Regions from separate parts of the Paenibacillus sp. FSL R5-0517 genome, predicted to be linked through region 2. Evidence: a T-box and tRNA genes for the amino acid it is inferred to sense, from the RefSeq annotation. Region 2 holds a T-box; the other regions hold tRNA genes.
What was found. A T-box is a leader RNA that pairs with one kind of tRNA and senses whether it is charged. The one in region 2 lies ahead of tyrS (tyrosine--tRNA ligase), so its partner is inferred to be a tRNA-Tyr.

Region 1 (3,247 bases), 3.1 Mb from region 2:
GTTGGAAATCATTCGAAGAGTGCAAAGGCATAAGGGAGCTTGACTGCGAGACCTACAAGTCGAGCAGGGACGAAAGTCGGGCTTAGTGATCCGGTGGTACCGCATGGAAGGGCCATCGCTCAACGGATAAAAGCTACCCTGGGGATAACAGGCTTATCTCCCCCAAGAGTCCACATCGACGGGGAGGTTTGGCACCTCGATGTCGGCTCATCGCATCCTGGGGCTGAAGTAGGTCCCAAGGGTTGGGCTGTTCGCCCATTAAAGCGGTACGCGAGCTGGGTTCAGAACGTCGTGAGACAGTTCGGTCCCTATCTGTCGTGGGCGTAGGAAATTTGAGAGGAGCTGTCCTTAGTACGAGAGGACCGGGATGGACGTACCGCTGGTGTACCAGTTGTTCCGCCAGGAGCACCGCTGGGTAGCTATGTACGGACGGGATAAACGCTGAAAGCATCTAAGCGTGAAGCCCCCCTCAAGATGAGATTTCCCAGTATGTAAGACCCCTTGAAGACGACGAGGTAGATAGGCTGGGGGTGGAAGTGCAGCAATGCATGGAGCTGACCAGTACTAATCGGTCGAGGGCTTATCCAAATATGCAAGTGATAGTTCGCATGTTTCGTTTCGAATCTAGTTTTCAGAGAATAACAACTCTGAAATGTAAGCTATGCGTTTGGTGGCGATGGCGGAGGGGTTCCACACGTACCCATCCCGAACACGACCGTTAAGCCCTCTAGCGCCGATGGTACTTGGACCGCAGGGTCCTGGGAGAGTAGGACGCCGCCAAGCGAAACCCCACTGGGGTATTTTTTTTCGAAAATTGATAAGGGCCCTTAGCTCAGTTGGTTAGAGCGCACCTCTGATAAGGGTGAGGCCGGTGGTTCGAGTCCACCAGGGCCCATAGCAAGACCACTACAAGAAAAGAAACAAACCAGAGTATGGGGCCATAGCTCAGCTGGGAGAGCGCCTGCCTTGCAAGCAGGAGGTCAGCGGTTCGATCCCGCTTGGCTCCACCATTCCCTGATAGCTCAGTTGGTAGAGCACTCGACTGTTAATCGAGTTGTCACAGGTTCGAGTCCTGTTCGGGGAGCCATTAAGGCCCGTTGGTCAAGGGGTTAAGACACCTCCCTTTCACGGAGGTAACAGGGGTTCGAATCCCCTACGGGTCATAGCAATACCTATTGCTTTAACAAGGGATGAGAATCCCAAAGGTTCGTCGGAGGATATACCTCGTGAGCAACTGCTTCGCAGTCTCGAACGAAGTGAGAGTATCCCCTACGGGTCATATTATGGAGGCTTAGCTCAGCTGGGAGAGCATCTGCCTTACAAGCAGAGGGTCGGGGGTTCGATCCCCTCAGCCTCCACCATATAATCTTTTAACGACGCGGGGTGGAGCAGCCCGGTAGCTCGTCGGGCTCATAACCCGAAGGCCGCAGGTTCAAATCCTGCCCCCGCAATTAACTTTCCTTGAGAAAGTATTATGGAACCGTGGTGTAGTTGGCCTAACATGCCTGCCTGTCACGCAGGAGATCGCGGGTTCGAATCCCGTCGGTTCCGCCATTTTTTTAATGTAGTAAGGCTCGGTAGCTCAGTCGGTAGAGCAGAGGACTGAAAATCCTCGTGTCGGCGGTTCGATTCCGTCCCGAGCCACCATTTTTCACACCATGTAATACGCCGGTGTAGCTCAACTGGTAGAGCAACTGACTTGTAATCAGTAGGTTGGGGGTTCAAGTCCTCTCGCCGGCACCATGTAATCCTGGAGGATTAGCGAAGTGGCCAAACGCATCAGACTGTAAATCTGCTCCCGTACGGGTTCGGTGGTTCGAATCCATCATCCTCCACCAGTTTTTCTATGAGTCATTAGCTCAGTTGGTAGAGCACCTGACTTTTAATCAGGGTGTCGAAGGTTCGAGCCCTTCATGACTCACCATTATATGCGCGTGTGGCGGAATTGGCAGACGCACTAGACTTAGGATCTAGCGTCTTTGACGTGGGGGTTCAAGTCCCTCCACGCGCATTCTTTATTTGCGGAAGTGGCTCAGCGGTAGAGCATCGCCTTGCCAAGGCGAGGGTCGCGGGTTCGATTCCCGTCTTCCGCTCCAATATTTGCGCCCTTAGCTCAGCTGGATAGAGCGTTTGACTACGAATCAAAAGGCCGGGAGTTCGAATCTCTCAGGGCGCGCCATTATAACTTCATATTTTGCCGGCGTGGCGGAATGGCAGACGCGCTCGACTCAAAATCGAGTGGGAAACCGTGGAGGTTCGAGTCCTCTCGCCGGTATAGATAACGGGATGTAGCTCAGCTTGGTAGAGCACCTGGTTTGGGACCAGGGGGTCGCATGTTCAAATCGTGTCATCCCGATTTTTTTATTTGCGGGTGTAGTTCAATGGTAGAACTTTAGCCTTCCAAGCTAATAGCGTGGGTTCGATTCCCATCACCCGCTTACATATTGAAAAGAAAGAGATGGTATTCACCATCTCTTTCTTTTTTGCATTTATAGGCATATGGATCATGAATATATACAGAGATTTCAGATGATATGAGTATGTATCCCAACCTCTTGATACATTCCCCACATTTTTAGACCTGTTCTTAGTAATTCTTGAGGTGTTCCAATGAAGAAGGTTTAGTGCATTTTCGAACACTTGAATATTTTTTCTGCATCACATTTATAAAAACGCTTACAAAAATAGCTTGCGTAAATCATTAACCTGTAATACCATATCAATTAAGCGCTTAACCTTTAGGTGTAAGGCGCTTAAACTTAACGTAGATTAAGCGCTTAACCCGTAAAGGAAAGGAAGGCGATCAAATTCATGAATACAATTAGATTAACGATGGCTCAGGCACTGCTTCGATATCTGGATCAGCAATATATCTCGGTTGACGGGGTGGAAACCAAGTTCGTGAAGGGAATCATCGGTATTTTTGGACATGGCAACGTAACAGGCATTGGAGAAGCGCTGGAGCGCAGTCCGGGAAGCCTGAGGTATATGCAAGGCAAGAACGAACAAGGTATGGTGCATACGGCAGCAGCCTATGCCAAGCAGAAGAACCGTAGACAGATCTATGCATGTACAACATCCATTGGACCTGGTGCTTTAAATATGATTACAGCGGCAGCTACTGCAACGGTGAACCGGATTCCGGTTTTATTGCTGCCTGGAGATAACTTTGCTACGCGGGAACCGGACCCGGTACTTCAGCAGTTGGAAGTGAGCAGTGATTACACGATCTCAGCCACTGATCCAT
Region 2 (3,247 bases):
TTCGGTGGCATGGGCGCTCTGGGTAACATCCTTGGATTGCTCGTGAACGTTGCAGCAATCATGTTGATTGTTATGCTGGCTATGGCACTCTTCAGAGCCATTACAAATCGTCGTAAACCTGCAGCGGATGGCCGTTATGACCGCCGCAATGATCGTGATGATGACCGTAACAGAAACGGACGGTACTAATCTCTATGGTTCTGAGCATGGATGAAATTGTGAATGCAATCTGTATTCATATGGCAGAACGTAAGGGTGTACGTCCAACCGATGTGAATGTAGAACTGAGCTGGGAAGAAGATACAGGTTATTCCGCTGAAGTTTGGATTCAAGGCCGTAGTCAATATCTGGTGGAGTCCAATATGATTGAAGCGATTCTTCGTTACCTGCACAGCGAATACAACATTCGGGCGTACCGTGAGAACGTACGACTTGATCTGGATGAAGAGATCACAGCGATTGTTAATCAATAAAATAGGTCAAGCAATGACCCGTGATACAAAAGACCGTCTCCGCTCTGTCGCCTGACAGAGATGGAAGACGGTCTTTTTGTTCCTGTATATGTGGCTCTCATTGTATCTCTATTGCAGTCTCTATACGTGTCTGTGTTACGTTCTACTTCTTGGAAACTACGATTGAAGTTTAACCAGACTGTAGTTCTTTTTACCTTTACGGATAATGATGAATTTACCGCCAATGGCATGCTCTGCAGACACCGTGAATTCAAGCTCCGTGATTTTCTCACCATTCATGGAAATCGCACCTTTGGTGACATCCTCACGCGCCTGGCGCTTGGATGGCTCCAGACCCAGATCCACGAGCCAGTCCACAATATTTTTGGCTTCGCCATCCGTTTCAAAGGTAGGCATTTCCTTGAAGCCCTGCTCGATTTCGTCTGCCGTCAGGGAACGGATATCACCACTGAACAGCGCCGCTGTAATACGTTTAGCCTGTTCAAGCATTTCTTCGCCGTGAACGAATTTTGTCATTTCTTCCGCAAGTGCTTTCTGTGCTTCGCGTCTGTGCGGCTCTGTCTCTACCTTTTCAGCCAAAGCTTCAATTTCTTCTTTGCCCAGGAAGGTAAAGTATTTCAAGTATTTGATCACATCACGGTCTTCTGTATTCGCCCAGAACTGGTAGAATTCAAATGGTGTTGTTTTGTTCGGATCAAGCCAGACTGAGCCGCCAGCTGTTTTACCAAACTTGGTTCCATCGGATTTGAGCATAAGTGGAATGGTCAGACCGTACGCCTTCGCTTCAGATCCTTCTTTTTTACGAATCAGATCAAGTCCACTTGTGATATTACCCCATTGATCGGAACCGCCGATTTGAAGCTGTACATCTTCGTTCTGGAACAGATGCAGGTAGTCGAGTGACTGAAGGATCTGGTAGGAAAACTCAGTGAACGAGATGCCGCCTTCCAGTCTGCTCGCGACGACATCTTTAGCCAGCATCGTGTTGAGGTTAAAGTTTTTGCCGTAGTCACGCAAAAATTCAATGACATTGATTTTGTGTGTCCAATCGTAGTTGTTCACCATGCGAACCTGATTATCCCCATCTGTTACAAACAACTTCTTCATCTGCGCTGTCAGTGCATCCACATTCTCCTGCACTTGCTCCATCGTTTGCAATGACCGCTCTGCCTGACGACCACTCGGATCACCAATCGTACCTGTTGCTCCACCAATCAAAATGACTGGACGATGTCCTGCCAGTTGAAAACGTTTCAGCATCATGAAGGGAATTAGATGTCCAATATGCATGCTATCTCCCGTTGGATCAACACCGCAGTACAAAGAAACGGACTTCGTTTCAGTCAATTCACGTAATCCCTCAGCATCCGTCTGCTGATTAATGGCGTCACGCCACTGTAGTTCATCAATAATATTCATTCGTATAACCCCTTTTCTATCCTCAAAATTCAGTCATGATCTACGTTAATTTACGAAATAACACGCTGGAACGGCTTTTTTGGACACAAAAAAATCGCCTCCTTGTCTTCATTAGACACAGGGACGATTATCATAACCGTGGTACCACCCAAATTGCATGGATAACACATAACCTTAACACGCTATCCATACCACTTTTGGCAATATATCGTTTGCCCATCCGCTTGGCATTACCCAAGTACTCCAGAGTGTAATTCGCAGCCCTTGTATGTATCAGGTTCCATCAACCCCTGACTTTCTGTAACAGGGACAAAGCCGCTACTGCGCTCTATCAACGTGATTCATGTATTCAATTTATAGCAAGTATAGCCGAACGTTTCGGTCATTGCAAGACCAAGTATGCAAACCTTAAACAGAACAACGGATGCTTAGTTAAAACCAGATGATATAATCATCATGTTCAATTTTCCTTGATAATAACCATAGGCTTTCTCCGCGATCTGATCCTCATTATTCCAAAATTGCTGATCCAGCGCATCTAACTGGTGCTCTTGTTCCTTTGTCAGTAGTTTAGGAATGTCCCATAGTCCAGTAAGCCTTTCACCCTCTTTCAGATGCTCAATGCAGCCGTATGCCGAGGTTATAATCTCCACTACTTGAGTCGCACCAATGTTATGTAATGCCCGTAACGCGTAACGGTATACTTCTTCCCCCCAGTTGCAGAAAAACTGTATAAAACCGCCATTAAAGACATCCGCCTCTAACAGCCATAAAGCAGCAATGTCCTGCTCGTTCGAATTCAACGAAGCCCATGCCTGTTCAGATTCATTCTTTTTTTCGACAAATAATACAGCATACTCATACCAAATATCATGGATATCTTGCTCACTCACGTAACACACCTCACTTTTCTTTATTCCAAACGCTCTAATTCCTGACGTTTACCCGTCTGATACCAATGTAAATACGGATCACCGATTTGCTGGAAAGCTTCATGAACACCCCTGTTCAGTTCCTTCATCACTTCATCTGTATAGTTCAAATGCGTCCGTTTATTATCGAAACCATGTCTTTCCAACAACCCTACATGCGTCGCGGTGAAAATAATATCCTCCAGCAGCCAATAGATGACTTCCTCCGGCTGTTTTACTCGTTTCTCTAACGAGACGAGACCACGTTCGTATATTCGAACGATATACGTATCTTTTCCACACTCCACATAGGGTACACCGTCCCATTTTGGTCTCATACAGGCGGTTAACATAGTTCTGCATCTGTTCCCTGCGGAAAGAAGTTCGCTCTAAAAGCTGTATAAGGATGTCTGCCAATTGTTGTTTGTTTAACATGTTGGACAT
Region 3 (3,247 bases), 1.7 Mb from region 2:
CAGGATAGGTGGGAGCCTTTGAAGCGTGAGCGCCAGCTTGCGTGGAGGCAACGTTGGGATACCACCCTGATCGTATCTAGGTTCTAACCTGGTACCGTAATCCGGTGCGGGGACAGTGTCAGGTGGGCAGTTTGACTGGGGCGGTCGCCTCCTAAAGAGTAACGGAGGCGCCCAAAGGTTCCCTCAGAATGGTTGGAAATCATTCGAAGAGTGCAAAGGCATAAGGGAGCTTGACTGCGAGACCTACAAGTCGAGCAGGGACGAAAGTCGGGCTTAGTGATCCGGTGGTACCGCATGGAAGGGCCATCGCTCAACGGATAAAAGCTACCCTGGGGATAACAGGCTTATCTCCCCCAAGAGTCCACATCGACGGGGAGGTTTGGCACCTCGATGTCGGCTCATCGCATCCTGGGGCTGAAGTAGGTCCCAAGGGTTGGGCTGTTCGCCCATTAAAGCGGTACGCGAGCTGGGTTCAGAACGTCGTGAGACAGTTCGGTCCCTATCTGTCGTGGGCGTAGGAAATTTGAGAGGAGCTGTCCTTAGTACGAGAGGACCGGGATGGACGTACCGCTGGTGTACCAGTTGTTCCGCCAGGAGCACCGCTGGGTAGCTATGTACGGACGGGATAAACGCTGAAAGCATCTAAGCGTGAAGCCCCCCTCAAGATGAGATTTCCCAGTATGTAAGACCCCTTGAAGACGACGAGGTAGATAGGCTGGGGGTGGAAGTGCAGCAATGCATGGAGCTGACCAGTACTAATCGGTCGAGGGCTTATCCAATAGCAAGTGATAGTTCGCATGTTTCGTTTCGAATCTAGTTTTCAGAGAACCAACTCTGAAGCATATTCCCTGATAGCTCAGTTGGTAGAGCACTCGACTGTTAATCGAGTTGTCACAGGTTCGAGCCCTGTTCGGGGAGCCATATGGAGAGGTGTCCGAGCTGGCCGAAGGAGCACGATTGGAAATCGTGTAGGCGTCACAAGCGTCTCGAGGGTTCGAATCCCTCTCTCTCCGCCATAATAACAAGGCCCGTTGGTCAAGGGGTTAAGACACCTCCCTTTCACGGAGGTAACAGGGGTTCGAATCCCCTACGGGTCATATTAACTTCAAAAAAAGAAGTTGATTTTTACAACAAGATTATGATATGATCATAAATGTGTTGTTCGGAGGCTTAGCTCAGCTGGGAGAGCATCTGCCTTACAAGCAGAGGGTCGGGGGTTCGATCCCCTCAGCCTCCACCATAATATTTTTTTTAACGACGCGGGGTGGAGCAGCCCGGTAGCTCGTCGGGCTCATAACCCGAAGGCCGCAGGTTCAAATCCTGCCCCCGCAATTAACTTTCCTTGTGAAAGTACTATGGAACCGTGGTGTAGTTGGCCTAACATGCCTGCCTGTCACGCAGGAGATCGCGGGTTCGAATCCCGTCGGTTCCGCCATTTAATCTTTACATGAGGCAAACTGTTCACTACATCTGCTGTATGGCACTGATGCCCTATATAAAGTGTAAGGAATTAAGATTAGACTTTATTATGGCTCGGTAGCTCAGTCGGTAGAGCAGAGGACTGAAAATCCTCGTGTCGGCGGTTCGATTCCGTCCCGAGCCACCATTTTTAAAACAATTTAATATGCCGGTGTAGCTCAACTGGTAGAGCAACTGACTTGTAATCAGTAGGTTGGGGGTTCAAGTCCTCTCGCCGGCACCATGTAATCCTGGAGGATTAGCGAAGTGGCCAAACGCATCAGACTGTAAATCTGCTCCCGTACGGGTTCGGTGGTTCGAATCCATCATCCTCCACCAGTTTTTAGGGGCATAGTTTAAAGGTAGAACAACGGTCTCCAAAACCGTTGGTGTGGGTTCAATTCCTGCTGCCCCTGCCAATTAACTTTTAAGAAATTTAACCTTTTGTGGCGATCGTGGCGAAGTGGTTAACGCACCGGTTTGTGGATCCGGCATTCGGGGGTTCAATTCCCCTCGATCGCCCCTTTGTTTTTTCATTTTTTATTGGGGATTAGCCAAGCGGTAAGGCAACGGACTTTGACTCCGTCATGCATAGGTTCAAATCCTATATCCCCAGCCATTATGCGGACGTGGCTCAGCGGTAGAGCATCGCCTTGCCAAGGCGAGGGTCGCGGGTTCGATTCCCGTCGTCCGCTCCAAAATATGGCGCCATAGCCAAGTGGTAAGGCACAGCTCTGCAAAAGCTTTATCCCCAGTTCGAATCTGGGTGGCGCCTCCAGTATGTGCCGGCGTGGCGGAATGGCAGACGCGCTCGACTCAAAATCGAGTGGGAAACCGTGGAGGTTCGAGTCCTCTCGCCGGTATATTGAATAGCCCTACATGTTGCTTATGCAATGTGTAGGGCTATTTTATTTTATACAGATTTTTGTACAGTAAAGAATATTGGACTTTAATAAACATTGACGTATGATTATATTCAGTATATTGTAGATAAGTAAAGTCTTTAATTTAGAGGGAGTGAAGCAAAGTGAATAATGAAAAAAATGTATCGGATACCGATCTGTTATTTAATCTTTCTGTATGGGAAGAGGCATGGAAAAATCGTCCGAGAAGTCCAAAATATAAAAAGAAAAGCGCCCCATTTAATACAGAAGAAGCATTTGAACGATGGGCTAGGGATTATCATGTACAGTCGTTCTCTGAAGAAGGGAAGCAACGTTCCGAGCGTATTATGAATTGGATTGAGAACCAAGGTGTGGAGTTCGAGGGATTATCCATTTTGGACATTGGAGCTGCTTCGGGCATATTCACCATTCCTTTTGCAGAGAAGGGAGCAATTGTGACTGCAGTTGAACCATCTGAGTTGCTTGTCTCCCTGATGAAAGAGACGATACCTACAGCTCTTGAATCTAATATCGAAATCGTTAAAGAACGGTATGAGGAAATCGCCATTGAAGATAAGGGCTGGGAGAAGAAATATGACTTTGCATTTGCATCCATGTGTCCGGCAATGTCAGATTGGGAAACGATCGAGCAGGCGATCAACTGTGCCCGGAAGTATGTGTATATAAGCACTATGGCTGGACAGAAGGAACACACATTAATGGATGAACTTAAGGATGTACTGGGGGTAACTTCTACATACAAGGCCGGTGATATGGGATATATTCAACAGTTACTGTATTTAAAGGGTTATTCATACACTATGATCATTACGAGAGAAGTTAACTCATTTGAAGTACCAGTGGAAGAGATTATCGACAAGCTGCCAGAATTGCTTAATACGTAT

Region 1: it encodes a tRNA-Tyr, which carries the amino acid that the T-box ahead of tyrS (tyrosine--tRNA ligase) is inferred to sense. The anticodon was not compared.
Region 3: it encodes a tRNA-Tyr, which carries the amino acid that the T-box ahead of tyrS (tyrosine--tRNA ligase) is inferred to sense. The anticodon was not compared.

Annotation. Positions count from the first base shown of each region.
Region 1 is NZ_CP150235.1:322,949-326,195, forward strand. It holds rRNA gene MKX40_RS01420 (23S ribosomal RNA) at 1-588, shown strand, start outside; rRNA gene rrf (5S ribosomal RNA) at 667-783, shown strand; tRNA gene MKX40_RS01430 (tRNA-Ile) at 822-895, shown strand; tRNA gene MKX40_RS01435 (tRNA-Ala) at 935-1,010, shown strand; tRNA gene MKX40_RS01440 (tRNA-Asn) at 1,012-1,087, shown strand; tRNA gene MKX40_RS01445 (tRNA-Glu) at 1,092-1,163, shown strand; tRNA gene MKX40_RS01450 (tRNA-Val) at 1,286-1,361, shown strand; tRNA gene MKX40_RS01455 (tRNA-Met) at 1,378-1,451, shown strand; tRNA gene MKX40_RS01460 (tRNA-Asp) at 1,477-1,554, shown strand; tRNA gene MKX40_RS01465 (tRNA-Phe) at 1,572-1,647, shown strand; tRNA gene MKX40_RS01470 (tRNA-Thr) at 1,668-1,743, shown strand; tRNA gene MKX40_RS01475 (tRNA-Tyr) at 1,753-1,838, shown strand; tRNA gene MKX40_RS01480 (tRNA-Lys) at 1,849-1,924, shown strand; tRNA gene MKX40_RS01485 (tRNA-Leu) at 1,931-2,011, shown strand; tRNA gene MKX40_RS01490 (tRNA-Gly) at 2,022-2,096, shown strand; tRNA gene MKX40_RS01495 (tRNA-Arg) at 2,103-2,179, shown strand; tRNA gene MKX40_RS01500 (tRNA-Leu) at 2,197-2,275, shown strand; tRNA gene MKX40_RS01505 (tRNA-Pro) at 2,283-2,356, shown strand; tRNA gene MKX40_RS01510 (tRNA-Gly) at 2,368-2,438, shown strand; gene iolD (3D-(3,5/4)-trihydroxycyclohexane-1,2-dione acylhydrolase (decyclizing)) at 2,812-3,247, shown strand, end outside.
Region 2 is NZ_CP150235.1:4,122,730-4,125,976, forward strand. It holds gene MKX40_RS18210 (hypothetical protein) at 1-189, shown strand, start outside; gene MKX40_RS18215 (YxcD family protein) at 195-473, shown strand; gene tyrS (tyrosine--tRNA ligase) at 630-1,892, opposite strand; T-box leader at 2,009-2,236, opposite strand; gene MKX40_RS18225 (DUF4375 domain-containing protein) at 2,321-2,785, opposite strand; gene MKX40_RS18230 (Imm63 family immunity protein) at 2,806-3,141, opposite strand.
Region 3 is NZ_CP150235.1:5,794,985-5,798,231, reverse strand. It holds rRNA gene MKX40_RS25945 (23S ribosomal RNA) at 1-779, shown strand, start outside; tRNA gene MKX40_RS25940 (tRNA-Asn) at 846-921, shown strand; tRNA gene MKX40_RS25935 (tRNA-Ser) at 925-1,016, shown strand; tRNA gene MKX40_RS25930 (tRNA-Glu) at 1,026-1,097, shown strand; tRNA gene MKX40_RS25925 (tRNA-Val) at 1,165-1,240, shown strand; tRNA gene MKX40_RS25920 (tRNA-Met) at 1,259-1,332, shown strand; tRNA gene MKX40_RS25915 (tRNA-Asp) at 1,358-1,435, shown strand; tRNA gene MKX40_RS25910 (tRNA-Phe) at 1,531-1,606, shown strand; tRNA gene MKX40_RS25905 (tRNA-Thr) at 1,627-1,702, shown strand; tRNA gene MKX40_RS25900 (tRNA-Tyr) at 1,712-1,797, shown strand; tRNA gene MKX40_RS25895 (tRNA-Trp) at 1,804-1,877, shown strand; tRNA gene MKX40_RS25890 (tRNA-His) at 1,908-1,980, shown strand; tRNA gene MKX40_RS25885 (tRNA-Gln) at 2,003-2,077, shown strand; tRNA gene MKX40_RS25880 (tRNA-Gly) at 2,082-2,156, shown strand; tRNA gene MKX40_RS25875 (tRNA-Cys) at 2,163-2,236, shown strand; tRNA gene MKX40_RS25870 (tRNA-Leu) at 2,243-2,321, shown strand; gene MKX40_RS25865 (methyltransferase domain-containing protein) at 2,486-3,247, shown strand, end outside.